2 linked regions of the Saccharobesus litoralis genome follow. The main gene of each other region encodes a partner of the protein of the gene in region 2 in a complex. Links are inferred from orthologs where the notes say so. Each region holds a gene or a part of one and is shown on either strand. Other genes may lie near its edges. The genes, in order: pabB and C2869_RS03310.

What was found.
Region 1: the proteins of C2869_RS03310 (region 2) and pabB are in contact, whole or in part, in a solved structure (PDB 8RP0), measured with the Escherichia coli proteins. The link is inferred for Saccharobesus litoralis from one-to-one orthologs.

Annotation. Positions count from the first base shown.
Region 1 is NZ_CP026604.1:4,110,351-4,126,603, reverse strand. The notes cover bases 5,269-8,099. They hold pabB (aminodeoxychorismate synthase component I), read right to left. Parts: upstream 7,462-8,099; coding sequence 6,076-7,461; downstream 5,269-6,075. Other genes in these bases: C2869_RS15025 (fumarate hydratase), read left to right, coding at 7,648-8,099; C2869_RS15035 (NUDIX hydrolase), read right to left, coding at 5,469-6,047; cysB (HTH-type transcriptional regulator CysB), read left to right, coding at 5,269-5,468. Also shown: pyrC (dihydroorotase), read left to right, coding at 1-921; C2869_RS15060 (6-carboxytetrahydropterin synthase), read left to right, coding at 935-1,810; C2869_RS15055 (M23 family metallopeptidase), read left to right, coding at 1,791-2,639; C2869_RS15050 (hypothetical protein), read right to left, coding at 2,679-3,443; C2869_RS15045 (sensor histidine kinase), read right to left, coding at 3,552-4,238; more of cysB, read left to right, coding at 4,494-5,268; more of C2869_RS15025, read left to right, coding at 8,100-9,177; C2869_RS15020 (DNA recombination protein RmuC), read left to right, coding at 9,248-10,516; C2869_RS15015 (DUF3025 domain-containing protein), read left to right, coding at 10,537-11,343; C2869_RS15010 (DUF1302 domain-containing protein), read left to right, coding at 11,586-13,601; C2869_RS15005 (DUF1329 domain-containing protein), read left to right, coding at 13,617-14,984; C2869_RS15000 (WD40/YVTN/BNR-like repeat-containing protein), read left to right, coding at 15,075-16,109; C2869_RS14995 (efflux RND transporter permease subunit), read left to right, coding at 16,118-16,253. UniProt on the Escherichia coli protein: Part of a heterodimeric complex that catalyzes the two-step biosynthesis of 4-amino-4-deoxychorismate (ADC), a precursor of p-aminobenzoate (PABA) and tetrahydrofolate.
Region 2 is NZ_CP026604.1:875,973-892,221, forward strand. Bases 6,442-9,268 are described here. They hold C2869_RS03310 (anthranilate synthase component II), read right to left. Parts: upstream 8,228-9,268; coding sequence 7,655-8,227; downstream 6,442-7,654. Other genes in these bases: C2869_RS03305 (HDOD domain-containing protein), read right to left, coding at 6,442-7,405; secF (protein translocase subunit SecF), read right to left, coding at 8,415-9,268. In the rest of the region: phosphate ABC transporter permease PstA, read left to right, coding at 1-1,508; phosphate ABC transporter ATP-binding protein PstB, read left to right, coding at 1,599-2,420; phosphate signaling complex protein PhoU, read left to right, coding at 2,444-3,151; C2869_RS03295 (porin), read left to right, coding at 3,461-4,393; C2869_RS03300 (PstS family phosphate ABC transporter substrate-binding protein), read left to right, coding at 4,740-5,708; more of C2869_RS03305, read right to left, coding at 6,257-6,441; more of secF, read right to left, coding at 9,269-9,356; protein translocase subunit SecD, read right to left, coding at 9,369-11,222; preprotein translocase subunit YajC, read right to left, coding at 11,274-11,609; tRNA guanosine(34) transglycosylase Tgt, read right to left, coding at 11,749-12,894; C2869_RS03335 (DUF2960 family protein), read left to right, coding at 13,086-13,337; C2869_RS03340 (hypothetical protein), read right to left, coding at 13,607-15,535; C2869_RS03345 (helix-turn-helix transcriptional regulator), read left to right, coding at 16,056-16,249. UniProt on the Escherichia coli protein: Part of a heterodimeric complex that catalyzes the two-step biosynthesis of 4-amino-4-deoxychorismate (ADC), a precursor of p-aminobenzoate (PABA) and tetrahydrofolate.

The sequences.
Region 1 (16,253 bases), 3.2 Mb from region 2 along the record:
ATCATGCCAAATTTGGTTCCACCCGCAACCAATACGCAATTGGCATTAGCCTACCGTGAACGTATAACCAGTCACATTCCACAAGATAGTCAGTTTAAACCGTTAATGGTTCTATATTTAACAGATAACACGACGGTTGACGATATTAAACAAGCAAAAGCCAGTGGACACATTGTTGCTGCAAAACTATATCCGGCTGGTGCGACAACTAACTCTGATTCAGGCGTGACGGATATAAAAAATATCTACCCAGTCCTAGAAGCCATGCAAGAAGCTGGCATGTTGTTGTTAGTTCATGGTGAAGTGACTTGTGCTGATATTGATATATTCGACCGTGAAAAAGTGTTTCTTGAGACGGTTCTTACGCCTGTAGTTGCAGATTTTCCTGAATTGAAAATTGTATTGGAGCACATAACAACCAAGGATTCAGTCGATTTTGTTCTGGCGCAAAACAAAAATGTAGCGGCTACAATTACAGCTCATCATTTGTTATATAACCGCAATCACATGTTGGTTGGTGGTATTAAACCGCATTTTTATTGCTTACCTATTTTAAAACGTAATACGCACCAGCAAGCTTTAGTTGAAGCCGCAACTAGTGGTAATGCTAAATTCTTTTTAGGTACGGATTCCGCACCTCACATGAAGCATAAAAAAGAAGCAGCTTGTGGTTGTGCTGGGTCATATACAGCCCACGCAGCGTTGGAGTTGTATGCTGAAGTGTTTGAGCAAGAAAATGCATTAGATAAGCTAGAGGCATTTGCAAGTTTCAATGGTCCTGATTTTTATAACTTACCACGTAATACCGATACAGTGACTTTGGTTAAGGAGCCTTGGACGGTTCCACAATCTTACGCTTTAGGCGAAGATGTTGTTGTACCTATCAAGGCTAATGAAGACATTAGCTGGCAAGTAAAATAGCTGGAAAAATTTAATGCACTTATTTGTTAACGATCTTTCCGTTATTGACTTTTCTTACTTAGATAGCCAACGAGGGATAGTTGGCGAGAGTTGGATTGTCGATGTCATCTTGGTCGGTAATTTAAATGAACAAAACATGGTTTTAGATTTTGGTCTTGTTAAAAGCCAAATCAAAACCATAATCGATGACGAATTTGATCATAAATTACATATACCTGAAGAATCGACGGGGCTTATTGCCAATCATCATGATTTAGACAGTCAAGCGATTAGTTTTAGATTAGATAATGGCGAGCATATATATGTGTCGGCTCCTGCTTCGTCATATTGTTTTGCTCCTACTGATAAAATAACTATCGAGTCTTTGTTACCTGTGATAAAAAGCCGACTGATGTTGGATATGCCCAGTAATGTGAAAGATTTGATTATCACGTTAAGGCCAGAAAAAATAGATTCGCCTTTTTATCATTACAGCCATGGTTTAAAAAAGCATGAAGGTAACTGCCAGCGAATTGTTCACGGTCACCGCTCAAAAATTATCGTAAAATCGGCTGGTAACGAAAATACAGATTATCAAACATATTGGGCTAAGCGCTGGCAAGATATTTATATTGGCAGTGAAAGTGATCTCGATCTTGAATTAGCTCATCGTTATTGTGCACAGCATGGTTTGTCGAGCGATGACTACTACGGCTTTTCATATACAGCCAGCCAAGGTGACTTTGAGCTTGTGGTCAGTAAACGTATAACCGACATAATGGATAGAGATACAACAGTTGAGTGTATTGCTGAGTTTATGTTGGAGACAATGCAAAATAAATACCCCACAGAAACATTCGAAGTTCACGCCTATGAGGGAGTATCAAAAGGTGCCATTGCTTTCAGTTAACAAAGTCAAGCCATTGTCAGTTGCTATCGCTGCATTAGTTTCGCTTAATTCATTTGTGTATGCTAGTGAGTTAACTATTGTTCGCCAAGCGTTGCAGCCTGGAGGATTTGTTTTAGGTACTTTGACTGATTGTGAATCATATACACTTAATAGCAAAACAGGCAGATGTGATGATAAAGGGCAGTTCATTTTTGGCTTTGGGCGCGATGCTAAATTGCAGCAACAAGTCGAGTTTAAACTAAAAAATGGTCAAGCATTGCTATATAACTTTCCATTAGCAGCTCGCACTTATAAAGAAGATAAAATTACTGGTGTCGCCAGTAAATATGTCGCTCCACCTGATAGTGTTATAAAACGCATTGCCAGCGACAATAAACAAATTGGTGCTGCGCGCAAAGTAGACAGCGATCTAAATGGCTATCAGCAAACTTTTATTTGGCCTAGTAAAGGGCGTATTTCAGGCGTGTACGGTAGCCGGCGTATATTCAATAATGTCCCTAAACGACCGCATTTTGGATTAGATGTCGCCGCTCCTACAGGTACTGAAGTTGTCGCTCCTGCTGCTGGTATTATTCGTTTGGCGCACAATGACATGTATTATTCAGGTGGAACCATTATTTTGGATCATGGTTATGGCTTGACTTCAACTTTCATTCATCTTTCTAAGCTAGATGTTAAAGAGGGGCAGGTTGTAAAACAAGGCGACAAAATTGCTGAGATAGGGGCCACGGGTAGGGTAACAGGTGCACATTTAGATTGGCGCATCAACTGGTTTTCTGAGCGTTTAGACCCCGCGTTTTGGGTAAAACCAGGTGGCAACAAAAAATAAATGGTAAATCTGAAACGGCTTGAACTCAGATTAAGATAATTACCATTTCTTTTTGGGTTGGAATAATACGTCCAAGTCGTCTTTATCCTTTTCACCTTTACGTCTCGCATCCGCCAAGTTTGTACTTTTCAGCTCAGCTGCAATCTCACTTAAAATAGTTTCAAGTTCAGCTTGGCGTCTATTAACGTATTCTGTGCGGTTAGCTTGTCCAGCAAGTGTGTTTAATGCTTTTTCAAAATATTGGCGGGCTGAACCAAGCATATGTGAGCTCTGAGCCGCTTTACCACGTTTTAGTAAGCTTTCCACGTTAACTCGTAATTGAAAGCCTTCTAATTTTTTATCTTCGACCATAAATAAATGTGTGTCGACTTTGCCTTTAGTATGCTCGGTTCTTAATAATGCTCTTAGTTTTTTAACCGCCTTGATCATAGTGATGATGACTCTATCTTCATCGGGGATCACAAAGTCTTCTTCTTTTTGAGCTTCAGTAGGGTTGAAGTTTTTGACTCTTTCTTGGGCGTCACGCAGGCGTTGATTGATTTCCTTAGATTCAGGGTTAACTTCAGCCATGGCTTTTAATGCATCTAAAACGCGTTGATGCATGATTAAAATCAGTTGGGGGCTGACAGGGATAGTTCCTGCGCTCATTAAAAGTTCTTCTGTGTCTTCAATAACTGCTTTATATTTTGCCAGTTCAACCCTTTTATCAGCTTCGACTTTTGTCTTGTGCTGTTGGATTGCATTCATAATCACAGCTAGTACAACTAATGCGACTACTAATCCAATCACTATTTGGAAAATCATACTTGATACTCTTTATTATTAACTGACAATTTTGCCAATCCCTGCTTTTTGACTCAGGCGTTTGCTTTTTAAAGCGTTATCTTGTTGATATTACCTAAAAATATATTCTTAGGGTAGTCTCAATTTAAATACACTGCCACCTAGCTTGCCGCCATTTGTCAATTCTATACTGCCTTGTTTATCGATATTGGTATGTGCTGCGGCTATTAAACGGGCAAAATAAAGTCCTAAGCCTGTTCTGCCTGCGTTTAAATCTAAATCATGCATCTCACTATTTTGTATGGCTAGCATGCGCTCTGGGTAGCCTTCACCGTTATCTTCGACCGTAATGATAAGTTCATTATCAATGATATCGGCAGACATACAGATAAATCCTGCGCTATATCGTAAGGCATTGATAAATATATCATTAAGCAAACTGCTGATCATATCTATATCAAAATGCCAACACAGTTCATTATCTACATTGATACTGACTTCTAATTTATTTTTTTCGATATACAGTTCGTTTTTAGCTAATATTTCATCAAACACATCGTCTAAATAATGCTCTTCAACATTAAGAGGCATCTGATTTTTTTCAGCTCGATACAGAGTGAGTAGTTGTAATAAGTTGGTATTTAGGCGCGAGGCTTCATAATGTAAACGGGCTAATTCTTCTGCATCTTCATTCGATTGATTAGACATTTTGTGACTTAATTTGTCGATTGACTGGATCAGCATACACAATGAATTTTTCATATCGTGAACGGCTGACGCTAATACAGTTGAAAAATCGATAGAGCCAGTTCCCATATTGTTATTCTCCAAATTAGGCTTTTTATTCTGTATTTTTCAGTTAGGACAGAATAAAAGCCGTAAAAAATGATTTAAATTGACTAATTTGTTGTTAATAACAAAAATTTATCAATTATTCCATGACTATAGCGTTAGTTTATTTTATAGTAATAAAAGCGAATACAACTATAGATATTTAGAATATGTGTTCAGATAGGCCTATTTAATTGAAATGGGTCACATGAACATTAGCCTAAACGGAAAGGTGAGGATATGAAACTTCAACAATTACGTTATATTGTCGAGGTGTTAAATCACAATTTAAACGTGTCTGCAACAGCTGAAAGCCTATATACATCTCAGCCAGGTATCAGTAAGCAAGTACGTATGTTAGAAGACGAGCTAGGTGTACAAATATTTGGCCGTAGTGGTAAACACTTAACTCATGTAACGCCAGCAGGCGGCGATATTATTAATATTGCACAAGAAATCTTATCTAAGGTTGAAAGTATAAAATCAGTTGCACGCGAGCATACATTGCCTGATCAAGGTAAACTGAATATCGCGACAACCCATACTCAAGCCCGTTATGCGTTGCCAGACGTTATTAAAGGTTTTATGGGGAAATACCCGAAAGTTTCTTTACATATGCATCAAGGTACGCCAGCGCAAATCAGTGATGCTGCAGCAAAAGGTGAGGCCGATTTTGCCATCGCAACCGAAGCTCTGCACTTGTACAACGATTTAGTTATGTTGCCATGTTACCATTGGAATCGTTCTATCGTTGTAAGTAAAGATCACCCGTTAGCTAAATTACGTGACGTTTCGCTAAGTGATGTTGCAAAATATCCAATGGTGACATATGTCTTTGGCTTTACTGGACGCTCGGAATTAGATCAGGCGTTTAGTGATGCTGGGTTAGATCCGAAAATCGTATTTACCGCAACTGACGCTGATGTTATTAAAACATACGTTAGATTAGGTGTTGGGGTCGGGGTTATCGCGACCATGGCTATTGATGAAATGTCTGATAAGGACTTAGTTGCGATTGATGCTAGTCACTTATTTAAGCCGAGCACAACAAAAATTGGTTTCCGTAAAGGAACCTTCTTACGTCAGTACATGTATGACTTCATTGAGCGCTTTGCACCACATCTAACGAAAGATGTCGTTGAAAAAGCCATCATGTTGAAAAATGCCGACGATATTGATGCTATGTTTGCCGATTTAAAATTGCCTGTTAGGTAGTTAAAATTCAGGTATAGCTTGAATAAAGCCAGTTGGGTTATTTGATAACCGACTGGCTAAATCAACCAAAATTCCCGCTGTTGCTCCCCACACTAACGCACCTTGATAACTAAAAGCATATACGGTTAAGCGTGCATTATTCTTTTTGATTCTTATCTTGGTGAACTGCCATGGTTGGCAAAGGTATGCTAACGGCACTTTGATAATTTGATGAACTTCGTCAGTATTAATTTTTGTTTGATAAGGTGGGGTAATAAAATTGACGTAAGGTTCTATTTTATAGCCGCTCAACGTATAAAACGTATTTATTTTTATTGCGGTTTCTGGGGTTACCTCTAAGCCTATTTCTTCTTTTGTTTCTCTTGATGCAGTTTGCGCCAGAGACTGGTCAACTAATTCATCGAATTTACCACCAGGGAAACTAAATTGACCAGGATGACTGCGCAGTGAATGTTGTCTTTGGGTTAAAATAACATTGGCTTGCTTATTGTGAGCAAGTTCAATCAAAACCGATACTGCCGATTGCTTGAGTTGATGTTTTGCAAAATCAAAACGCTGGCCTGTAGTTTGGCTAAGCACAATATTGGATTTTAATCTGTTCGCTATTTTAGACAGTGTCGGGTTGCAATACAGGTAAGATTTTGGCGACCTTATGAAAGGTTTCTTGATATTCACTTTCTAGCTCCGAATCCATGACGAGCCCCCCCCCAGCCCAACAATATAGTTTGTCTTTAGAGGCGACTAAAGTGCGGATACAAATATTGGTATCCATTTTATTTTGCCAGTCAATATAACCGATACTGCCACAATAAATATGGCGTCGATGGGGTTCTAGTTCTTCAATAATCTCCATGGCTCTAATTTTAGGCGCTCCGGTTATTGAACCACCTGGAAAAGCGCCTCTGAGTAAATCAAATGGCGATTTATCTTCTGCTAGCTCACCAACAACCGTGCTAACTAGGTGATGGACAGCTGGAAAACTTTCAATTGCAAATAGGCTAGGCACATCAACACTTTTGGGCTTCGCGACTTTGCTTATATCGTTGCGCAATAGATCGACAATCATTAAGTTTTCAGCTCGGTCCTTCGATGAACTTGCCAGTATCTCAGCTTGTTTTTCGTCTTCCAATTGCGTTTTCCCACGAGCTATCGTGCCTTTAATCGGTTTTGTTTCTATTTTATTTTGCTGCAATTGAATAAAGCGCTCTGGCGATAAGCATAAAATGGTATTGTTTTTACTTTGAATAAAGGCCGAAAAAGGGGCTTGATTGACTGCTGTTAACTGAGTGTAAGCTTGCCACAAAGACCCTTGATAATGCGCTTCAAACCGTTGCGCAAGGTTAATTTGATAGCAGTCACCACTTTGTAGGTAATGCTTCACGCGGTTGAATTTTGTTCTATATTCATCGAACGTCATATTAGCAGCCCATGCTGACGTTAATGAAAATGTAGGTTGTACAGCCGAGTTGTCTATTTTCGTTAAAAGCTTATTTAAGCGATCTAGTTTTGGCTGGTAATCGAGTAAGTACCAAAGTTGAGTTTTATTATCAAATACCAGTGCCCAGTCATATATACCTACGCATAGTTCGGGACAGTCAAAACCTACATCGGCTATTTCGGGTAGCTTTTCGATTGTACGGCCTAAATCATAGCTAAACCAGCCAACAAGACCACCGCAAAATGGAAAGGTTTTAGGGGCTAATTGTTGCGGTTTATTGTTTTGCCAAATAGTTTCAGCGATTTTAATGGGATCGCCAGATTTATATTCGCTATTTCCGCTGTGATTATCGGTTATTTTTGTACAAGCATTTTCATACACTAACTCAAATGTCGGCGAGCATAAAATAATATCGTAATGGCTGTTTTGATGACTTGAGTTACCAGAATCGAGAAAAATGGCTCCATGTTCTTGGCTAATTGCTGCAAAAACGGATTTTGGTCTATGCGGTAAATCTAGTTTTGTTATAAAACGTGAATCGGAAAAATCACTCATTTAGCTAATTAATTGACTCGTTGATATTTAATGTGCACTGCTAGGTGACTGGCAGGAAAGACAGTTCAAGGTTATCATACACCACAACCAAAAGGGAGCTTTACAACGCGTAGCTATATGATTCTTGAATTATGAATAATGAGTTGCGCCAGCTCTATTGAGACAATATAACGAGGCCTTTACATCATGTCAGTGATCCGCCAACAAGATTTTATTGAAAGCATCGCCGATGCATTACAATTTATCTCTTATTACCATCCCTTAGACTTTGTTCAAGCTATTGATAAAGCTTATCAAAAAGAACAAAACAAAGCGGCTAAAGACGCCATGGCGCAAATTTTAATTAATTCGCGTATGTCGGCAGAGGGACGTCGTCCTTTATGTCAGGATACTGGCATTGTAACTTGCTTTGTTAAAGTCGGTATGGGTGTTCAATGGGATAAAACCGACATGACCATTCAGCAAATGGTTGATGAAGGGACTCGACAAGCTTACACAAACCCAGATAACCCTTTGCGAGCGTCGATTGTCGCTGATCCTGCAGGTACGCGAAAAAATACTAAAGACAATACACCTTCTGTTGTTCATATCGACATGGTAGAAGGTAATGAAATTGAAGTTATGATAGCGGCCAAAGGTGGCGGCTCTGAAAATAAAACCAAAATGGCTATGTTAAACCCGAGTGATTCAATTGCTGATTGGGTGGTAAAAACATTGCCGTCAATGGGGGCAGGTTGGTGTCCTCCTGGTATGCTAGGTATAGGTATTGGTGGAACGGCAGAAAAAGCCGCGGTACTTGCCAAAGAAAGCTTAATGGACCCTGTTGATATTCAAGAGTTGATAGATCGTGGTCCGCAAAATGCTGAAGAAGAATTACGTTTAGAAATTTTTGAACGTGTTAATAAACTAGGTATTGGTGCCCAAGGTTTAGGTGGTCTAACCACTGTTGTTGATATTAAAATTAATACAGCACCAACTCATGCGGCATCAAAGCCAGTTGTGATGATCCCTAACTGTGCAGCGACTCGCCATGTCCATTTTCATTTAGACGGTTCAGGCCCAGCAGAGCTTAAGCCACCTAAGTTAGAAGAGTGGCCAGAAGTGACTTTTGAAGTGGGTGAAAATACGCGTCGTGTTAATGTTGATGACATTACTAAAGAAGAAACCCAGCAATGGAAAGCGGGCGACACTATTTTATTATCTGGAAAAATATTAACAGGTCGAGACGCTGCTCATAAACGTATTAAAGAATATTTAGAACGCGGTGAAGCGTTACCAAATGGCGTAGATTTTAATAATCGCTTTATATATTACGTAGGGCCTGTGGATGCTGTAGGTGACGAGGTCGTGGGACCAGCAGGTCCAACTACGTCAACACGTATGGATAAGTTTTCAGAAATGATGCTAGGTGATGCTGGCTTAATGGGCATGATAGGTAAAGCCGAGCGTGGACCAGCAACGGTTGAAAGTATCAGTAAACATAAAGCGGTATATCTAATGGCAGTTGGCGGCGCGGCGTATTTGGTTGCTAAAGCCATTAAGAAATCAAAAGTCGTGGCTTTTGAAGACTTAGGTATGGAAGCGATATATGAGTTTGAAGTAGAAGATATGCCAGTAACGGTTGCGGTTGATTCGACCGGCAATAATGTACATGAAACGGGCCCTGCGATTTGGCAAGCCAAAATTGCTGAGCTTGATGGTGCTTTAGATAAGTAAAGAGTACTGTTAATAATTACAGTTATTTGTTATAAAGGCGTCTGTTGACGTCTTTTTTGTATCTAGCCTTATGTACGCACAGCTTCAAGCTTTTGAATTAACGCATTATTTATTGTTTTCTAGTCTTTTACTAAATGTATTAACTTGCATCGGCTTGGTAAAAATATACTTTGCAAAACGTGAAGACGTTGTTACACAAATGCAGAATATCATCATCAAAGAAAATGCTGATCTAAGGCAATCTTTGCTGAACCAGCAATACGAATCTTCGCAAAGCCAACAAAGTCATTTTAATAATTTATCTCACCAGCTAAATAATTCAATATTAAACGGCTTTAAAAACATAGCTGAAAATAGTCAGAGCGTTGCAGCGCAACAGCGTCAAGAGCAAACTCAAGCGTTAAAGTGGCATGCTGACGTTGTCGGTAAGCGTATTGATAACCTCACTCAAAATACAGAACAAAGGTTAGATAAGATCAGCGACAGAGTGAATGAAAAATTAAATGAAGGTTTTGCGAAAAGTATCGAAACCTTTAATCGGATTATGCAACGTTTAGCATTAATTGATGAAGCACAAAAGCAAATCAGTGAGCTATCGACCAATGTAACGAGTTTGCAGACAATTTTGGCTGACAAACGTTCTCGTGGTGCCTTTGGCGAAGTGCAGCTATACGCTTTGTTAGAAAATACCCTAGCACCTAATCAATTCAGCAAACAAGCTAAATTGAGTAATGATAAAATTGCTGATGCCATTCTTGAACTGCCTCAACCGACAGGGCGTATTGTTATCGATTCAAAATTTCCGTTGGAATCATATCAAAGGATGACTGATTTACAGCTAGCAAACGCTGATCGCAATGCTGCAATTAAACAATTTAAACAAGATGTGAAAAAACATATCACAGACATTGCAACTAAATACATTATCCGCCATGAAACCGCAGATAGCGCTATTTTATTTTTACCTGCAGAAGCAATATTTGCCGAAATACATGCCCACCATAATGATCTGGTTGAATTAGCCTGGCAACAAAAAATATGGTTAACATCACCAACTACATTAATGGCCGTTTTGACTACAGCCAAAGCGGTGTTAAAGGATGAAGCGACTCGCGAGCAAGTTCATATTATTCAGCAACATTTAACCTTGCTTAGTGATGATTTTAATCGCTTTGGTAAACGATTCGACCAATTAGCTCGACATATTGATCAAGCGGCTAACGATGTTAAACAAATTCATACCTCAGCTCAGAAAATATCCGGCCGTTTCAATACAATAGAAAATCTTAATTTAAACGATGAAATTTCGCCTGAATTGGCCGACAATGCAGGTAAATAAGTTGTAAGTTATAAAACAAGTTGAATCAAATCAATATATTACATTCAGCACTGGTTGAGCATGGTTTATATGCTGATATCCGTAACCTTATTGGTATACACCAGTATTCGGCTATTCCCAGCGCTGATACATTAAATTCACTCGCGGCTAACTTCTCGCAATTTAAACAATTAGGGTTAACCTTTGTGCCGCAAACGGAAAATTTTGACTGGCAGGGGCAATACTATGAGGAAGTGATTAATCAACGTAAAATTATTCCTACCCGCCTGAACAATTGGCATGATCTGTTTAATGCGTGTATTTGGTTGTTGTTTCCGCAAACTAAACGTTTGTTAAATCAGCTCCATTACGCCGATATACAAGCACAAGGCTTAAAAAAAAGAACCAAACGGCGAGATGCCTTAACGCTATTTGATGAATGTGGCATTGTGTTTGCCATTTCAGATCTTGATTGGGCGCTTAAATTGCGTGAGCACCAATGGACAACCTGTTTTTGGCAACAACGTGCTGATTGGGATACAAGCATCCGCCCGTTTATGTTTGGCCATGCTAATTACGAAATGGCTTTAGAGCCATATTTAGGCCTTACGGGTAAAGCTTTTTTTATTCAAGTCGAGAATGACTTTTTCCAACAGGAATTAAAGGTTCAAATCCCGATTATTGATCAACTTTTAGTTGAACAAATCTTATCGAGAAAACAATTGGAAGATAATCAAAACTTATCGCCAATGCCGTTTTTAGGCATACCTAGCTGGTATCAGGACAATGAGTCACTGGGCTTTTATCAAAATATCGATTACTTTCGCCCGAAACGAATTAAAAAATAAAAGTTGTGAAATACTTATCAAAATAAGTGGTTAGATTGGCACTTTATTTAATCTCGTAACAAATACATTACAAAAATGGCTGGAAATTCTGTAAAAAGCAGCCAGACTATTGAATTATAGGTAATTTACCACTGGTAAGACCTGATGAAAATGTTAAGATGTTGTGATGAGTCCTATCAAAGATTAATACCAATAACACCTTGTTACTGTGCCCGACAGATAACAAATGGGGGATACTTTTTATGAAGCGTAAAGCGACTCAAGCCTTAAATGCTTGCAAAGTCAGTTTATTAGCAAGTGCCGTAACTTTAGCGTTAAGTAGCCAAGTTCACGCTGTCGAATTTGAGCTAGGTGATGTTACGGTTAATTTTGACTCTACTTTCAGTTTTGGCACCAGTTATCGTGTGGAAGATAGAGACTTTGATTTAATCGGTAAAAACAATCATCCTCGTTTTAATTGGCAAGGGTATAGCCTAAGTAACCCCATTTATACTAATCGTGATATTTGGCCGCAAGCGGGGGCTTTTTCAGCCAATGGTGATTTAGGTAATCTAAATCACGATCCCGGAGACGCTTTTTCTACCTTATTTAAAGGCACCCATGAGTTAGACATTAACGCTGGCGATTTCGGTTTTTTCACGCGTTTCATGTATTTTTATGACGATGCGGCTCAAGGTAAAAAAGCTTGGTCTAATCCATTAACCGGTACAACTTATGATATTTGTGCAGATCCCGAAGCGAAAGAGCAAGTATGTCAAGATTTTCGTTTGTTAGATGCATTTGTCTATGCGGACTTTACGATAGGTGATGATATTCCTGTTTCTGTTCGCTTAGGTGATCAGGTAGTCAGTTGGGGGGAAAGCACACTCATTTCTCATGGCATCAACTCAATTAACCCAGTTGATATTGCTCGCTTAAAAGCGCCAGGCGCTGAACTTAAAGAAGCCTTTATTCCGGTTGGTATGCTATGGGCATCACTTGGCTTAACAGATTCAGTTTCGCTTGATTTCTTTTATCAATATGAATGGAAAAAAACTATTTTACCGGCACCTGGGAGCTATTTTTCAACTAATGATTTTGCAGGGGATGGCGGTTATCAAAATAATGTGCAGTTAGGCTTTACCCAAAACCCTGATATGAATGCGGCTTATGTGGCTTCTGTCATTAATGGTTTGGCGCAGGTGGCTCCACAAAGTTTACCAAGTGCGTTAATAGGCCTAGCACGCAGTGTTGCAGTTGTCGGAAATAATACAGATGTTGAGCCAGATGATGGTGGTCAATATGGTTTAAAACTGTCTATTTATTCTGAAGATCTAAATGATACGGAATTTAGTTTTTATCATATGAATTACCATAGCCGTCGACCACTTATTTCTGGCCGAGCGTCTAATTTTGGTTCACAAAGTATTACTGAAGATGTGCAAACTGTTTTAACAAAAGGCGTTAAAGCGGATGCGTTGCATGAACTCGATGTATTTACCCAAGCGATTTTAGAATACCCAGAAGATATAAAGCTTTATGGTTTTAGTTTTAATACCAGTATTGGTGAAACTGCGTTAGCAGGTGAAATTGCTTATCGCCAAGACGAACCCTTACAAATAGATGATGTCGAGTTATTGTATGCGGGTATGCCAGAACAGTTAGCTAATGCTGGATTACCTGGGGCTGAATCTTTGGCTGGCATTTCGCAAATAGAAGGTACACAGCCTGGTGATATAGCGCGTGGCTATTTGTTATTTGATACAACCCAGATACAAGCCACAGTAACGCATTTATTTGGCCCGACCTTAGGTGCTGATTCTTTAGCGTTGTTAGGCGAAGCGGGTTACGTCATGATAGATGATTTTCCTGATACGCTCGATATTCATTTGAATGGTCCGGGTACCAGCCGAATAGGGGTTGATGATTTTAAACAAGGTTTACGGGCTGATTTAGCCGGTGGTGAGGAAACGAATCCATTCCCAACCGAATCGGCTTGGGGTTATCGAATGGTTGGTAAATTAACCTACAATAACGTAGCTGGTATGTTTAATGTTTCACCTCGGGTTATTTTTTCACACGATGTTAAAGGAATAACGCCAGATCCCATGTTCTTATTTGTTGAAGATAGAAAGTCCGCCAGCTTTGGTGTAAGTGCTGAATATCAAAACAAAATTACCGCCGATTTATCATACAACGCATTCTGGGGTGGCGTAGGTACAACTAATAACTTTGCTGATCGCGACTATGTTTCTTTCAGTATTAAATATTCAATTTAATAGGCGCAAAATTTTATGAAAAATAAATTATCTATTATTGCTACCAGCCTATTTTTAATTGGTTTTGCTGGAGCGAGTTACGCAAAAATCACGGCTGAACAGGTTAAACGATTAGGTCAAGATTTAACGCCAATCGGGGCTGAAAAAGCGGGCAACGCAGATGGCAGTATTCCAGCTTGGAATGGCGGTTTAAATAAACCTGTTGTTGGCTATAACAAAGGTGATCATCACCCAGATCCTTTTAGTTCGGACAAGCCATTGTTTGTGATTGACGCAAGCAATTATCAAACCTATGCGGCTAATCTAAGTGAAGGGCAAAAAGCTTTATTTAAAGCCTACCCTGATACTTTTAAAATGCCTGTCTATCAAACGCGTAGAACCGCCGCGTACCCGCAGTTTGTGTATGATGCGACTAAAGCCAATGCCACTCAAGCAGAATTAGTCCAAGGCGGCAACGGTATTAAGGGCACCGCAGTGGGCATTCCTTTTCCAATACCTAAAAACGGATTAGAAGTCATTTGGAACCATACATTACGTTTTAGAGGTGAAGTTGCCGAGCGTAACGGTGGTCAAGCTATGCCTACCGCTGGTGGTGATTACACCTTTATCGGCTTTGATGAAAAAATGCTATTTCTTTATTCGATGCGTGATGCCACTCCAGCTGAGTTAGAGCAATCAAATATATTGTTTAAGTTCAGTCAGAGTGTTACTGCACCGGCTAGACTGAAAGGTACCGCTTTATTAGTTCATGAAACCATGGACCAGATAAAAACGCCGCGCAATGCATGGACATATAACACAGGACAACGCCGAGTGCGCAAAGCGCCTAATGTGGCATTTGATGCCCCAGGCACAGCGTCGGATGGCTTACGAACGACAGATGATTTTGATCTATTTAATGGTTCACCTGATCGCTACAATTGGACTTTAAAAGGCAAACAAGAGCTGTATATCCCATACAACAGTTATAAGTTGCACGCTAAAGGGATCAATTATGACGATATTCTGCATAAGGGGCATATTAATCCTGAATTAACTCGTTATGAGAAGCATCGAGTGTGGGTGGTTGAAGCTAATTTAAAAGACGGTACAAGCCATATTTATCACAAGCGAGTCTTTTTTATTGACGAAGACAGTTGGCAAATTCACGTAGCTGATGCTTTCGATAGTAGAAATGAGTTGTATCGTGTGAATTTTTCCTATGGTTTAAATTATTACGAAGTGCCTACGCATTGGTCGACGCTCGATGTTTATCATGATTTAAATTCTCGACGTTATTTAGCATTAGGTTTAGACAATAATGAAAAAATGTATAATTTTGATGCCGATTTAAACGAGAGAGATTTTACCACGTCAGCATTACGCCGAGCGGGGATCCGCTAGCGCGTCGCTGTATATTGAACTATGTGGGGTAGGGAAGCCAAGCATTGTCGCTTGGCTTTTTTTTAAATGTTGTTTGTTGTGGTTCCTGATTTGAAAAAAAATAAATTAAAGAGAAATGAAGTGATCAAATTCGTATTGTTGATCACGATTTGGTTAGCGACGCCTTGGGTTTTTGCCAAATCGGCTGAAATCCAACCATTAGCGAGTCAATCTTTGCTGCTCGACATTACCCGCGTTGATCAAACAATTTATGCCGTAGGAGAGCGCGGTCATATCATCAAGGCTCAAAGTACTAATCTAAACCAGTGGCAACAACTAACTGTGCCCATAAATACAACACTGACATCTATCTTTTCTTTGGATCAAAATCATTTATGGGTAACAGGCCATAGTGCTGCTATTTTACATAGTGCTGATGCTGGAAAAACTTGGGTAGTACAAAACTATAATGTGGCAGATGCAACACCATTAATGGACATAGTGTTTATTGATCAATTACGTGGAATTGCTGTTGGTGCTTACGGATTATTTTTACGCACACAAGATGGTGGTAAAACATGGCAAAAGGAGTTACATGCTAGTTTATTATCCAAAGACGATATTGAATATCTGCAGGATATTAAACAAGAAGGTGAAGAGGTTTATCAAGCAGAACTAGCAGCAAGCCTGCCTCACCTTAACAAATTGACGTTGACAAGCCAGCAAGTGTGGGTTGTTGGTGAAACGGGTCTAATTGCTAAAAGCGTTGATTGGGGACAAAACTGGCAACGCCAACAATCGCTATATGCAGGTTCTTTCTTTGATGTGCAATCAACTAAATCAGGTGTGCGTGTTGCTGGGTTAAGAGGACGAGTTTTTACGTTAGCAGACGGTGATTGGCGCGCTCAACACACCGCAAATCAGGTATCGGTTAATCAAACCATTAATGTAACTAATGGATTTATTGCGTTGGCGAATAGTGATGAAATTAGCTTGTATGCAGAGGGTAAAGGTTATTCAGTTTTAGGTAAATTAACCTCAAAAAGCCAGGTCGCCGGTATTATTTTAAACGATACATTAGTCACGGTAGGGGAACTAGGCATACAAGTTTTACCTATCCAAACAGATAAGCGCTCGAGTTTTTAGGAAGAGTTATGTCGTTAAACCCCATAGTTAATTTTCTGGAACAACTTCTTTTTCGTCAGCGCTCGCTAGTTTTATTGGCTTTTGTATTGCTGACTAGTTTTTTTGCTTACCATGCTTCCACTATTAAATTAGATGCTGCATTTA
Region 2 (16,249 bases):
AATTTTCGATTGAGCAAAACAATCAAAAATACACCGTCATTGGTGAGGTCTACGACAGCGAAGAAGTACCGACATCTCGTTTACGTCAAGCGGGTGTAGAACTGACTAATTATCAACAAGACACAGTAGAGCGCTTTTTAATTAAAACCGGTAACCGTGAGTTTGTTGAGTTAGATTTCCGTTGGATACTGCAAACGGATATTCAAGATAAGCAAGCAAAGCCTGGCTTAGCTAAAATAGAGCGTATTAAAAACGGTAACTTCTATGGCTATATTCACGCCGTAGTAGAGGATGGCCAAACTTATGCAGGTGAGCAAAAGTTAGCCAAACTAGATGCCGTTATTGAGCGCGCTGTAGATTTAAATGAAGACATGCTTGATATTCAAAATAGTGACATTGGCGCTATTAACTATCAGCTGGAAAATATTCGTTTAGAACAACGCGCCATTGAGCTTAAAGGTAAACTAACTGACGCCGTCATTGCTGATTTTGCTAAACAAAAATCTGACTTACAAGCAGAGTACCTAACTTACGAAAAAAGCTTAAATGAGCTGCGTGTTGCAAGCCAACGCGACAAAATTATTGTCCGTGACATGCGTGGCGAGTTAGTTGAGATACCAGCCTACCAAATTTTGGATATTCAATTTCCAAACGATATGAATGGTTTTTCAAAAGCCATTAGCTTTGTCGCGCAAATCGGTAAATTTATTTCAGACGATCCACGTGAAGCGAACACCGAAGGTGGGGTATTCCCAGCCATATTCGGCACAGTATTCATGGTTTTATTAATGGCTGTCATCGTTACACCATTTGGTGTTGTTGCTGCGATTTATTTACATGAATATGCAGCAAAAAATGCCATCACGAAAATTGTCCGCATTTCGGTTATAAACTTAGCCGGTGTACCGAGTATCGTTTATGGTGTATTTGGTCTTGGCTTTTTCGTTTATATGCTAGGTGGCAACATTGACGCCTTGTTTTACCCAGAAGCGGCACCAAACCCAACATTTGGTACACCAGGGGTAATATGGTCTGCTTTAACCTTGGCTATACTAACCTTACCAGTCGTTATAGTATCAACTGAAGAAGGTTTATCACGCATCCCAAGTGCATTAAGACAAGGTAGCTTAGCACTAGGAGCAACCAAGGCTGAAACGCTATGGCGTATTGTTATCCCCATGGCGAGCCCAGCAATCATGACAGGTTTGATTTTGGCAGTTGCTCGAGCGGCAGGTGAAGTTGCACCGTTAATGCTGGTCGGTGTAGTTAAAATGGCTCCGACTTTACCGTTAGATGGTAACTTCCCATTTATCCATCTCGATCGTAAATTCATGCACTTAGGTTTCCATATTTATGATGTAGGTTTCCAAAGTCCAAACGTCGAGGCGGCACGACCACTCGTTTATGCTACAGCTTTCTTATTGGTTACCGTGATTGTCACATTAAACATTACGGCTATCGGTATACGTAACCATCTACGCGAAAAATATAAATCGCTAGAACACTAAAAGCCAAGCTAATTTAAATAGTAACCAAATTAATTAAATAGATGACGGTTGTAGGCCGTCATCATTAAACAGAATACTTAGGGTAATTTTATGATTTCAGTAGCCCCAGATATTGCCAAGATCACCAACGCGGTCGACCCAAAAGATTTTAAGCCTGAGCAAGTGGCATTAGAAATGCAAGACCTCAGCTTACACTATGGTAACAAGCAAGCGCTTTACAACATCAATATGAAAATTCCTAAAGGTAAAGTTACCGCCTTTATTGGACCGTCAGGTTGTGGTAAATCAACCTTATTACGTTGTATTAACCGCATGAACGACTTAGTAGATATTTGTCGAGTTGACGGCGCCATCAACCTTGAAGGTAAAAATATCTATGATAAAGACGTAGATGTTGCCACATTACGCCAAAATGTTGGTATGGTGTTCCAGCGCCCTAACCCTTTTCCTAAGTCTATTTACGAAAATGTGGTCTATGGTCTACGCTTAAAAGGTATCAACGATAAACGCCATTTAGATGAAGTTGTAGAAAGCTCTTTACGTAAGGCCGCTCTTTGGGAAGAAGTAAAAGACAGACTAAACGACAGTGCGTTTGGTTTATCTGGTGGTCAGCAACAGCGTTTAGTTATTGCCCGCGCCATAGCCATAGAACCAAAAGTACTTCTGTTGGATGAACCGACATCAGCGCTCGATCCCATTTCAACTTTAACAATTGAAGAATTAATCAACGAATTAAAAGAAGCCTACACTGTGGTCATTGTGACACATAACATGCAACAAGCTGCACGTGTATCAAACTACGCCGCATTTATGTTTATGGGCGAATTAATCGAATATTCTGATACAAACAAACTATTTACGGCTCCGTCTATTAAGAAAACGGAAGACTATATTACAGGGCGTTACGGTTAAACCCGCACGAAAGAGGTATCAAGATGGAATTAAACTTAGATAAACACATATCCGGACAATTTAATAAAGAGCTGGAACAAGTACTAAGCCATGTTCTCGAAATGGGCGGTTTGGTAGAAAACCAATTAAAAGATGCGTTAACTGCCATGAATGATTTAGATTCATCTCTGGCTGATACTGTTATTGCCAATGACAATAAAGTTAACTCGTATGAAACGATTATCGATGAAGAGTGCACGCGCATTATTGCTAAGCGCCAACCAGCGGCAATTGATTTACGTTTAGTTTTAGCTATTGCAAAAACCATTGCCGATTTGGAACGTATCGGCGATGAAATATGCCGTATAGTAAAAACGGCTCGTGACAAATACTCCAATGAACAAAAGCAGTTATTAGTCGATTTGGACCATATGGGACGCAAAGTGCTAATCATGTTATCTAAGGTGCTAAATGCCTTAGCCCGCATGGACAGCAACGAAGCATTTGAAGTTTACCAAATGGATACACAAATTGATAAAGCTTATGAAGCAATTAACCGCCAACTCATGACTTACATGATGGAAGACCCAAGAGCCATTCCTAAAATTATGGATGTCATGTGGGCAACGCGTTCATTAGAGCGCATTGGTGATCGCTGTCAAAATATCAGTGAACACGTCATTTACTTCATTAAAGGCACAGACGTTAGACACTTCAATCGTGATCAAATAAAACAAACTATTGCTCAATAACCTTTTTCATAAAAAGCTCCTACTTGGAGCTTTTTTTCTTCAATAAATTCAAACACTAAGTCTACAAACTCCCCAAAAACCCACTTATTTAACTTTTAGCGCTGGTAAATTAAACATTTGCATATACAGTTATTTTTAAGCAGCAATTTCAGTAGCTTGAAACTTTTATTACAGTTTTATTTACCCTGTAATATTAGTGTCATATTAGGTACATAAAATCGCAACCAATTAGAAATGTAACTGAAATACATCTGTCATCTTTCAGTTTTAAAAATCGTAATAATTCACTTTTTGTAGTGGGAATAAATCATGAAATCACTAGTTACCGCCACCCTTATCACGTCAGCCATGTTTGCTTCTTTTGCACAGGCAGACGACAGTAAAGCCATTCAACTTTATGGTAAAGCCAACTTAGCAGTAGTCGTTGCTGACGAAGGTGTAGACACTTACAGTGATATTAAAAGTCACGCTTCACGCTTTGGTGCTAAAGGTGAGTTTAAATTAGACAATGGTCTAACTGCACTTTATGTTTACGAATGGCAAGTAAACCCAGATGACAAAAAGGATAACTTAACAGCTCGTAACCAATATCTTGGTGTTAAAGGTAACTTTGGTGAAGTGGTTATTGGCCGTATTGATACAGCATTTAAGAAGTCTCAGGGTAAAGTGGATTTATTCAGCGATTACAAAGCCGATATCAAAAACCTTTGGGAAGGCGAAAACCGTTTAGCCGACGTAATTAACTTTAAATCTGCATCATTTAACGGTTTTAAAGTTGCTGCGACTTACGTTACTGAAGCAAGTGACGATCCAGAAGCTAAGCCAGGCGTATCACTAGCTGTTAGCTACGGCGACGAAAAATTGAAAAAATCTGACACTTATTTTGCCATTGCAAATGACAGTGAAGTTGATGGTGTCGACGCAACGCGCTTTGTTGCTTCAATAAAACTTGACCAATTAAAGCTTGGTGCAATTTATCAAACTGAAGAAAAAGTTGACGGCACAGACGAGTTAGACGGTATTTTTGTTAGTGCTGCATATAAGCTAGGTAGCGCAACATTAAAAGCCCAATATCAAACAGCTGACCAAGACATGGGTGCCAACAAAACCAGCACTACATTAGGTGTTGATTACAAGCTAGGTGCGGCAACTAAAGCCTACACTTGGTACTCTCGTATTGATAACGATATCGACGGTTCTGACGAAGGTTACTTCGCGCTAGGCCTAGAGCAAAAATTCTAATCAATAGTCTTCTCGAACAGGTCTTATAGTTCATTGTCATCGCTTACTCGCCCCAATCACATAGTAGAGCATATGCTCATGGGGCCTCGAAGCTTGACGGCTTCCTCTAAAACCTGCTCGCTTTGACTATTTAGTTAATCTATAGCCACTTTTTAGTGGCTATATTCTCTTAATTACCCTTAATCAAACTAATTTATTTTCGCGATTGTCGTGCGTTTTCGGCTGCGTTTTACCCAGAGAAATTATCTGAAAATAAAACGTACTGAAATAACTGACTGTAATATTACTGACATAAAATCGTCATAAAATTTATCGCAATTAAATACGACACCGTTTGGAGTTAATAATGAAACTTAAAGCACTCGCAAAAGTAGTAGGTTTTGCTGCTGCGACTTTATTCGCCGCACAATCTGTTGCTATCGATGAAAATTTACCTAAATACAAAAAGACCAGTGGTATTTCTGGCAAGCTATCATCTGTTGGCTCTGATACATTAGCTAACATGATGACTTTCTGGGCTGAAGAATATAAGCGAATTTATCCAAACGTAACCATTCAGGTTCAAGCTGCTGGTTCATCTACAGCTCCGCCAGCGTTAACAGAAGGTACTTCTCAATTCGGTCCTATGAGCCGTAAAATGAAATCAAAAGAAATTGAAGCGTTTGAAAAACGTTTCGGTTATAAGCCAACGGGTGTACGTGTTGCTATCGATGCATTAGCGGTATTTGCTCACAAAGATAATCCATTAAAAGGCTTAACAATCAAACAAGTTGATGCCATTTTCTCAAGCACTCGTAAATGTGGCGGTAATGAAGATATTGACCGCTGGGGCCAATTAGGTCTTTCTGGTGAGTGGACACGTAAAGATATTCAATTATTTGGTCGTAACTCTGTATCAGGTACTTACGGTTACTTTAAGTCAAAAGGCCTTTGTAAAGGTGACTTTAAAAATAACGTAAATGAGCAACCGGGCTCAGCATCAGTAGTACAATCTATCTCTTCTTCTTTAAATGCGATTGGTTACTCTGGTATCGGTTATAAAACATCGGGTGTTAAAACAATTCCTTTAGCGAAAAAAGGCACTAAGTATGTTGATGCAACAATGGCAAACGCGATCTCTGGTAAATATCCGCTTTCTCGTTACCTATATGTTTACATCAACAAGCACCCTAACAAAGCACTAGACCCGTTAACAGCTGAGTTCTTACGCATGATTTTAGCGCAAAAAGGTCAGCACATTGTTGAAAAAGACGGCTACATTCCTTTACCAGCTGCAGTGGCTAACAAAGAATTGAAAAAGCTTGGTTTACTATAAACGTTAACCAACTAGATAATGCCAAAAGCCAGCGATAAGCTGGCTTTTTTGTATCTTCATACCTAAGTTTTTTTCTTTTTAAGCAGAATACCTAGTTGGGTTTTAATTAAACGTTGACCAATTACAGTTCCGCAAAGAATTGATCAGTTGAGGCGAAGTAATATTAAGAAAAATCTAAAATAGGTTACTGTGCGCTGTTCCAGACGCTTTACTGCATTCCCACATCCATGTAGGTCGAAATTTATTTCGACAATAGCAGTAAAGCTGCTACAAGCTTGGTTTCTAGCTATTAAATTGCCTAATATTTGATCCTTTGGCGAGACTTGCTTATGCCCCCCTACTTTTGGTGCCTGCTGGGATGCGGTACTTAGAATTTGCTGGGAACAAAATTCTGTAATCTTACTCTTTTAGTCAGTAAGGTTTTCTGGCTCTGCAAGCATAAATGCTCGCCCACAAAAACTTTAGATTTTTAAACGATTATTTTCGACAAAAGTCGGTGGATTAATTACCTTACTCGAAGTGATTAGGCTTAATAGTTAATAGAAAAACTAATAACTCGCAATATTGAGGTTAAGGCGTTTTAAACTCAACTTACGTAGTTCAATGATCTCTTGAGTGGAAATTTGGTTTACCGCAAAAAACGCTTTTGCTTCTTGCTTTGAAATTAAATTATGGCGCTGCAGCATTTTATAACGCGCGTAGGCAATACCTTTAGACAACAACTTAGTCGCTTCAGAATACTCATCAAAGCTCACATCGCTGGCGTAATCTTCAATTAGTGGCAATACCATCATGCGTTTCAGGTTAAAACTTTCCACTATATTGGCACTAATAGGTGCTGAAAATTCCATCATCAAATTACGTAGTTTGATTGGATCAGGCTCTAAATCGACTAACGCATCATGCTCTTCTTTCATGCGACCATCACGCGCTTCAGTTAATTTTTTCTTCCACACTTCGTCAAAAACGCGATAATACAAGCGAATTATGGCTGATTTGCCAATGTCATGAAACATGCCTGCAACAAATAAAGCACTTTCATTTTGATCATAGATTTGGGCTAATTTACGACAGCATATTGCCGTTGCTAGGCCATTTTCCCAAAGCTTACGCTTCATCAATCGAAACGGCTCTGTGCTATGTGGCACCCACTGGCGCAATGCAAATGAAGGGATAACAAAAGGCAGGTTTTCTAAGCCAATATAACTTAACGCCGTTTTAAGTTTATCTACCCGTACTTTTTTCGCTTCTGCCGATTTACGATATACAGGCAAGTTAACAAATTTAATCAGATCTTCCGTTAACCATTGCTGAGATGCGACTAGCGGCTCTAATCGGCTAATAGATGCAGCTTTAACCGACAATATATCTAATGAGGCTGGAACGGCATCTGAAGTGCCTATTGTTCGCTCTACGACACTGTCTGTTTCTAAAATACGCTCGCGAAAAAGCAAATCGACTTCAGAATTGACCTCGCTGGACATTTCTTGTTTATGAACTGCTTTACTAAACTCTTGAGCTTGACGGCTTTCGCGAGCGTTTTTCTCTACATCCAGTAATCGGCGAGCATCATTTACATAGTCGTCTTCTTCGTACTCACCCAAAGCAATCATACGCTGACGACGGGCAAAGTCGTAACTTATCAGCAGGTCATGAAATCGTTGCTGAATACTCTCAGCGGTTGCATCTAGTGGCATATAGTTTTATTTATTCAGCATTATTTTCGGGGTAGATTTACGATCACAAACCTTAATCGGCACCACTTTTATCAAAAAGCTCTCCAATAAAAAATAGGTTTGGACACCAAACGTTTATCAGCAACCCTAACTTTGCCCTAAACATTAAAGTAAAAGATAGCCAAAAAGCTCAGCTATCGCAATGGTAACCATTACAAATCAGCAAAGCCATTTTGCAAAGGTTAAAAATGCCAAACTGTGAAACAAAGCTTAAAGTGATAAAAAGTTCTCTAACAGCTGGTAACCGTATTCAGAGGTCACTGATTCAGGGTGGTACTGAACCCCCCACAAAGGCAAAGATTGATGAGCAATGGCCATTATAGTTTGTTGATCATTATCTTGGGTTGTCGCAGTCACAGTAAAATCACGACTCAATGTATTAGGTTGAATCATTAAGGAGTGATAGCGAGTAACTGAAAAATTGCTAGGTATGCATTTAAACATTGCATGGCCGCTATGGCTAACAACGCTGTTTTTTCCATGCATGATCACCGGCGCTCGAACAATTTCAGCCCCATAAACTTGAGCAATGCTTTGATGGCCCAAACATACCCCTAAAATAGGAATATCACCAGCTAGCTCAGTGATCACATCTAACGACACGCCTGACTCATTTGGCGTACACGGACCAGGAGAAATGACAATGTGCTTGGCCTTGGCACGCTTAATGGTAGCAAGATCCCATTCATCATTACGCACCACTTTGACTTCAACATCCAATGACTGGAAATAATGCGCTAGGTTGAATGTAAATGAATCGTAGTTATCGATGAGCAGTAACAAGATATAAAACTAAAAAAGCAGGAAATTAAACAAATTATACTGGTTTTATTGGCCCATGTAACGCGGTACATGACACTGCTCAAGATAAGTAATAGATAGGGGCGAGAATGAAGAACAACAAACATAAAAAAGCCGCTGCAGAGTTAGTTATACTCGCAGCGGCTTTCAATTAACGTTATAAAAGCAACTAAATCAATGACTCTTGATCAGCACCTTCTTTTTCAACTACGGTTGGGATCAAGTCTTCTTTGCTAATACCAAGACTTAACGCGATTGAACTCGCAACATAAATAGATGAGTAAGTACCAACAAACACACCAAATAATAAAGCGGTTGCAAAACCGTGGATTAAGGCACCACCTTTAAAAAATAACGCTAACAATACTAGAATCGTCGTCACAGAGGTAATCATAGTACGGCTTAATGTTTGCGTTAACGAGATATTAATAATCTCTTCAGGCCCACCTTTACGTAATTTACGGAAGTTCTCGCGAATACGATCAGATACTACAATGGTGTCATTTAATGAGTAACCGATTACCGCTAATACAGCCGCTAAAACGGTTAAATCAAACTCTAAGCCCAAAATTGAAAATAAACCTAAAGTTAATAACACATCGTGTGCCAATGCCGACACAGAGCCTAAAGCAAAACGCCATTCAAAGCGAAATGCCACATAGATCAAGATACAAATAAGCGCGGTTAACATGGCAAGACCACCTTGCTCAGTCAACTCTTTACCGACATTAGGCCCTACAAACTCAATACGGCGCATGTCGACTTCACCTTGATCCGCTTTGCGCAGTGCTTTTAATACCGAATCACCAATTTCAGCGGCTTTAGCCCCTTCACGCGGTTCTAAACGGATCAACACTTCTGAGCTTGAGCCAAAATGCTGTACTACTGCATCGTCAAAGCCATTTTCATCTAGTACCGCACGAATACCTTTAAGTTCAGCTGATTGCTCAAAACCAACTTCAATTAAGGTACCGCCAGTAAAATCTAGGCCGAAATTTAACTTGTTCACCGCTAACGATGCCAGTGAAGCAATCATTAACAAAGCTGAGAATGCCATCGCAATTTTACGCGCTGACATAAAGGCGATAGTTTTAAAATTTACAGCTAACATATGACCGCCTCCTTATATTGAAAGTTTTTTAACATTACGACCACCATAGGCCAAATTGATTACCGCGCGTGTACCAACAATCGCAGTAAACATAGATGTTGCAATACCAATCGCTAGCGTAACGGCAAAACCTTTAATCGGCCCTGTACCCACAGCGTATAGAATAACCGCAGCAATAAAGGTGGTGATATTGGCATCAGCAATGGTCGAAAATGCACTATCGTAACCATGATGGATTGCTTGCTGTGGCCCTCGGCCATCGCGCAACTCTTCACGAATACGTTCAAATATCAACACGTTAGCATCTACCGCCATACCAACGGTTAATACAATACCCGCCATACCCGGCAAAGTTAGGGTTGCACCAGGGATCATCGACATCACGCCAACAATCAGTACCAAGTTTAAGCCCAATGCCAAGTTTGCCACCATGCCAAACCCCTTATACCAAGCTACCATGAATAACAACACGCCTAAGAATCCCCATTGAATAGCTTGCATACCTAAATCAATGTTTTCTTGGCCTAAGCTTGGCCCCACTGTGCGCTCTTCAACAATTTGAATAGGCGCAATCAAAGCACCCGCTTTGAGTAATAAAGCTAAATCATGTGCTTCTTGCGGTGAGCCTGCCCCCGTAATACGGAAGCTACTACCTAAACGCGCTTGAATAGTGGCAACACTGATAACGTCAGCCACTTTCTTAAATACTGGGTTACCGTCTTTGTCACGTTTACCCGTTGGCTTGTATTCAATAAACAGGGTGGCCATTGGTTTGCCAATCGCATCTTTGGTGGCACGCGAGAAAATGCTACCGCCCTTGCTGTCTAAGTCGATATTAACTTGCGGGCTACCGTATTCATCAAAGCTAGATGCCGCATCAATGATGTGATCACCGGTTAACATAACGCGACGTTTTAACAATACAGGCTGGCCATTATCACGACGATAATACAACTCTGAACCAGCAGGTACACGACCGCTTTGTGCCGCATACGGGTCACCGTTTTGGTCAACCATACGGAATTCAAGCGTTGCGGTGGCACCTAAAATACGTTTTGCTTGGGCGGTATCTTGTACACCCGGCAATTCGACAACAATACGGTCAGAACCTTGGCGCATAACCACTGGCTCTGCAACACCAATTGCGTTAACTCGGTTACGTATGATGGTGATGTTTTGTTGCAGTGAGCTTTCTTTAATTTCTTTAACTTTTTGCTCACCCATTAATGCAGTTAAGAAAAAGCCTTCATCGGTAGAATCATCAAAGGTAAGATCACCGTGTTTTTTCTTTAAGGCACGCTTGGCGTTAGTTAAATCTTCTTCAGATTTAAATTCAACTTTTACCCCGTTGCCAAACTCACCAATACGCGCATAACGAATTTTTTCTTCACGAAGATCGGTACGGAACGACGAAACCGTTTCTTCCTGATTTTTCTTAATCGCCACGCTCATGTCGACTTCCATTAAGAAGTGAACACCACCACGTAAATCTAAACCTAATTTCATAGGATTAGCATTTAAGTCGGCTAACCATTGTGGTGTGGCAGGCGTTAAATTAAGTGCAATAATATAGTTTTCACCATAAGCATGATTTAACGCTTCTTTGGCTTTTAACTGTTCTTCCGTATCAGCGAAACGAACTTCAACTTGGTTGTTAACTAAACCTGCAGATTGATAAGCTAAACCCGCTTTATCGAGTTCACCTTTAACCTTATCTAAATCAGTTGCTTCAAGTTGCACACCACGTAAGCCTGAAATTTGCAACGCGGGATCTTCGCCGTATAAATTGGGTAGCGCGTAAAGAAAACCTGCACAGATAATAAATATCAGCATCAGGTATTTCCATAAAGGGTATTTGTTTAGCACGGAAACATACCTTCTTTGAAATGAAAAAAGCGCTCAATGAGCGCTTAATGATTAAATTGACTTAATAGTGCCCTTTGGCAATACAGCTGTAATAGCTGATTTTTGCACTGCAATTTCAACGTTATCCGCGAAAGACACCTGAACAAAATCTTTGTCTTCAGCAACTTTAGTGATTTTACCCACTAAACCACCTTGTGTGAGTACTTCATCATTTTTAGATAGTGAAGCAACTAAATTTTTATGCTCTTTAACACGCTTAGCTTGCGGACGGTAAAGTAAAAAATAAAAGATCAATACCATCACAGCCAACATAACTAGGCTCATGAAGCTACCACCTTGTGGTTGCGCAGCATCGTTGGCATACGCAGAAGCGATAAATAAATCCATTGGGTTTCCTCGAATTTAAATTTTAGTGATTTTTTAAGCAGCGCACAGCACTGTACAGTGCGCCACATTATAATATTGTGTTATTTAATTGGGGCAATGGCTGGGTAATCAAGCCAAACTGCCTAATTAATTATTTCAGCTAGTTTGATTCAGCCTTGTTAAAACCAATATCGGCTAAAGGCGGCACGGGTAAATCACGTGCTGCGTAAAAGTCTTCAACAAACTTAGCAAAAGCGCCTGCTTCAAGTGCATCACGCATATCACTCATCAGTTTTTGGTAAAAACGTAAATTATGAATGGTGTTTAAACGCGCACCCAAAATTTCATTACATTTATCTAAATGGTGTAAATATGCGCGAGAGTAATTTTTACAGGTGTAACAATCACAATTTTCATCCAGTGGGCCAGTATCTGTTTTGTGTCTCGCATTGCGTAGTTTTAAAACACCGTCAGACACAAAAATATGACCATTACGTGCATTACGTGTCGGCATTACGCAGTCAAACATATCAATACCACGACGCACAGCTTCCACTAAATCTTCTGGCTTACCTACTCCCATCAAATAGCGAGGTTTATCTTCTGGCATTTTCCACGCTAAATGATCAAGAATGTTGATCATATCTTCTTTCGGTTCACCAACCGACAAACCGCCAATGGCGTAACCATCAAATTCAATATTAACCAAACCTTCAAGGCTTTCATCACGTAAGTGCGGGTACATGCCACCTTGCACAATACCAAACAAAGCATTTGGATTACCGTCATGTGCGTCTTTTGAACGCTGTGCCCAACGCAGTGACAATTCCATAGAATCGCGAGCTTCTTTTTCAGTCGCTGGGTAAGGTGTACATTCGTCAAAAATCATGACAATGTCAGACCCTAATTCGCGCTGCACTTGCATGGCTTTTTCAGGTGTTAATTCGATACGCTCACCGTTAATGGGGGAACGAAAGATAACCCCGTCTTCATTAATTTTACGTAAGTCACCTAAGCTAAATACCTGAAAACCGCCAGAGTCGGTTAAAATTGGCCCTTGCCAATTCATAAAATCATGCAGATCACCATGTTGACGAATAATTTCAGTGCCTGGACGCAGCATAAGATGGAAAGTATTGCCTAACACAATATGCGCCCCGATATCTTTAATTTCATCAGGCGACATACCTTTAACCGTACCGTAAGTACCGACCGGCATAAATGCGGGGGTTTCGACAACTCCGCGCTCAAAAATCAAACGGCCGCGGCGCGCTTTGCCTTCTGTAGTGATCTTTTCGAATTTCATTAGCTAACTTCAGTTTCAAGCTCTGAATATCCGAGTCGAATAACGAGCTTCAATTTGCCTAAATTTAAAGGTCGCTAATTTGACCAAAAACCCCCTTGAAAAGCAATGAAACTGGCGTTTTATTTACAGTTTGTTAGTGATTGTGTCATGATCATGCCATTATTCATTTTAAGATAGCGGCTGAAACACCCATGGCTCGAAAAATTCAATACACCTTTAAAGGTGAAACAAAACTCATCAACTTTGCTTTTGATCGATTTAATGACGCACACGAAGCTGCGGCGGCCGCTGAAGGCATCGACATCACTCGTTTTTTGGCTATGGAACAACAACTACAAATGTCAACGCGCGATAAAAAAGCTTGGCGCAGCTATCGTGATGGGGAATTTCAAAAAATGGGCTTTGGCGACATTAGGTTAGTTAAAGACGAAGAAGGCGCTTAGAGATTAGATCTCAAAAAGTAACGTCTATTGTACTTTTGACGAAGCCACGGCTTCGTCAAAGGCTTTAAATACGACGCACCGGATTTTTGTTACCGACAAATCCTATGTACCTGCTGTCCTGCAAGCACAGGATTTTGTTCCCGACAAATCCTAAGTACCTGCTATCCTGCAAGCACAGGATTTTGTTCCCGACAAATCCTAAGTACCTGCTATCCTGCAGGCACCAAAAACAGATGCCTAATGCGAGCGTCTAACCTACAAAGTAGCGCCTATTTATCAATCATATCTTTCGCGACTTTGCCGTTAGGCATCCGCATATCACCGCGATACAATACATTGGGTCGCTGAGTTTCCCCTGCCGCCAACGCAAGGCCATCTTGCACTATATTGGCTTGGCTTAAATCAACTGGAAAAAAGCCCACTTTAGCAGATTGGTCTCCTATTTCAGTCGCAGATAATTGCGAAAGAACTAATACAGGAGCGGTAGGAAATATTAAATACCAACGTTGACCAGAACGATTGCGCTGTAAGTCATTGCGTGAGATCGTTTGTAAGTTTTTACCTGTCCGTTTAGCTAAATATTGTCGGTTGGCTTGACTAAGAAAGTAAGTCGCCAGATTACCCACTTCCGCCACTGGTTTATCAAAAACCGTTTGGCGTAAAATAATATCGCCGGTAATAGTCAAATTATTAATCCGCCCTCGAGTTAAATCTCGACACCTTGTTTTACAAGCAAAAGAACCTTTGCCAATAAGCAACGCTGTACCGCTGTCTATCGCTTCAATATTTTCGACATGAATATTTTTCATTATTTTGCTGTGTGCTTTTAGCCAAATGCCCGTAAAGCCATTAGTCACTTTAACGTTTTTAATACTAATGTTATTCATAGATGAATAATACGGCCCAGCACGGTTGTTATTATCCTTGTTCGTACCATTACCGGCTTCTAAACGTACCGCAATGCCATTAAATGATTCGATATTTTCTATCTCAACCCAATCACCGCCATAAACTTGAACCGTACCGTAGCCTGTATGCACAGTGTGCGCTTTAACGTTTTTAATTGAGCCTTTTATTGGTGTTCGACCGTACGTCGGGTTACGCACAATAGCAAACATATCAGGAATAACATTACCAACATCATCAACAAATTGACCTTGGTCATTAGTGGCTAACGCGACGTTGGCCGAGTTCATGGGTTTATTTTTACTAATGACAGGCGTTTCACCTTGTTTAGTAATAACACTTTTCGGGTTTGGCTGATAACGCGCCTGCAAATAAACAGGCTTTTTGCCAAACCGATACGCGTAAGCACCATCTTTATAATCGCGATCAGATGTTAATTGCACTGAAACAGATTCGGTGTGGTTATCCAAAATGGTTACATTCGATACCGCAAAATTTTCCACAAAGTAGTAACCAAATGGAATGGCTCTGGTTATGTTCACTTTACCATTACCAAAACCACCATTCATTTTCCCATAGTTCAATGGCATATTGGTGCGGGCGTCAACCGTAAAATTACGAGCTGGATCGGTAGAGCGGATCTCTACATTCTTGACCCGTTGTTTAATTAGTTTATTAGTATTCATGCTGCGCCCAAACGAGAATAAAAACGCTTTGTTAGGACGATACCCCGCTTTACCTGTTGGATGGGAATTTTCTTTAATACCACGCATTTCCAACACAACCTCAGGTTCGATTTCAAGGCGCACATTCGAAGGCACTGGAACATGGGCTAAGCTAAAACGATTATTGTTGCCATTTGGTGCAACCCGTAACCGTACTACACCGCCATTTTGCTCTTTAGAAGCTTGCTGCAATGCCTGTATTAAGCGTTTAGTGTCATTAACTTCAGCATTAAAAAGCTCAGTTGCAAATAACTCGGTTGGCGAGTCATCAAACACTTTGTTCTCGAAATAGCCTACATATTGGCCGGTATTGGCAGATAAGTCCGTATCGGTACCTGTTGACCATAAAGGCTTATTGCTGGCATAAAGCTGCTCAGCAACGGTTGGAATATCGCTATTCGTATTCGCTACCTTGACCTTGTTGCTTAAAATTTGGTTTTGCTTATTACCGTCACCCTTGGCAGCACCAGTACTCGTGCAGGCTGTGGTTAATAAAAGACTTAGGGCAGCGCAAGACAAAATGTAGCGATACACCTTGGCGCGATTCAATTTCAATTGACTTGTCATGACTAAGTGTCACCTCTAACGATTAATAAATGCGATTGACTTAGTTTTTGCTGTGTTTAGGTTGCTTTGCCGACAACGCTTCAACCTTAAGTCTATCCTGTAATGTTAATCGTGAGTAACAATAAAGTGATAATTATTGTAAAGGTAGGATGTTTTAGCTATTAATGATAGTTTGAGTTATCAAGCACTGCGCTCAAACCTAGTGAGAGCTAGCGGTGATTTAAGCCCTGTGGGCGGCGACTTTACAACTATGCAGACACTTTGTTGATGCTCTTCATTTACAGGAGGGGTATACATTAACCATAGCGTATTTCCCCATATCCGACGCATTCCAAGCCTTGTTAGGGTCGACACTGTCTGTATAAATACCTCGGATACTACCCGCCATACCCGGTGCAACTTATCGCCCCTTGTAATGGTTCATTTTAAGGTGTCAAATTAGCAAACTTAACAATTTGTTACTGGTTTACAGTCGACAGGAAGCCTAAAATTTAGCTATCGCTAAACGACAATATAAAATATGCAAGAAACGCTAATAGAATGGCCTATCTTTGTGCGCGCCGTTATCCCCTTCACCGCTGCCCACCTTTTTTTGATGGTACTCATTTATTTTACGCTAGTTAGGCGATATATCGGTGAGGCTTACATTTACTTAGCAATTTTTCTCGGCAGCTTTGCCTTGTTTTTGTGTGGCCCGTTAGTCAATGTATTACC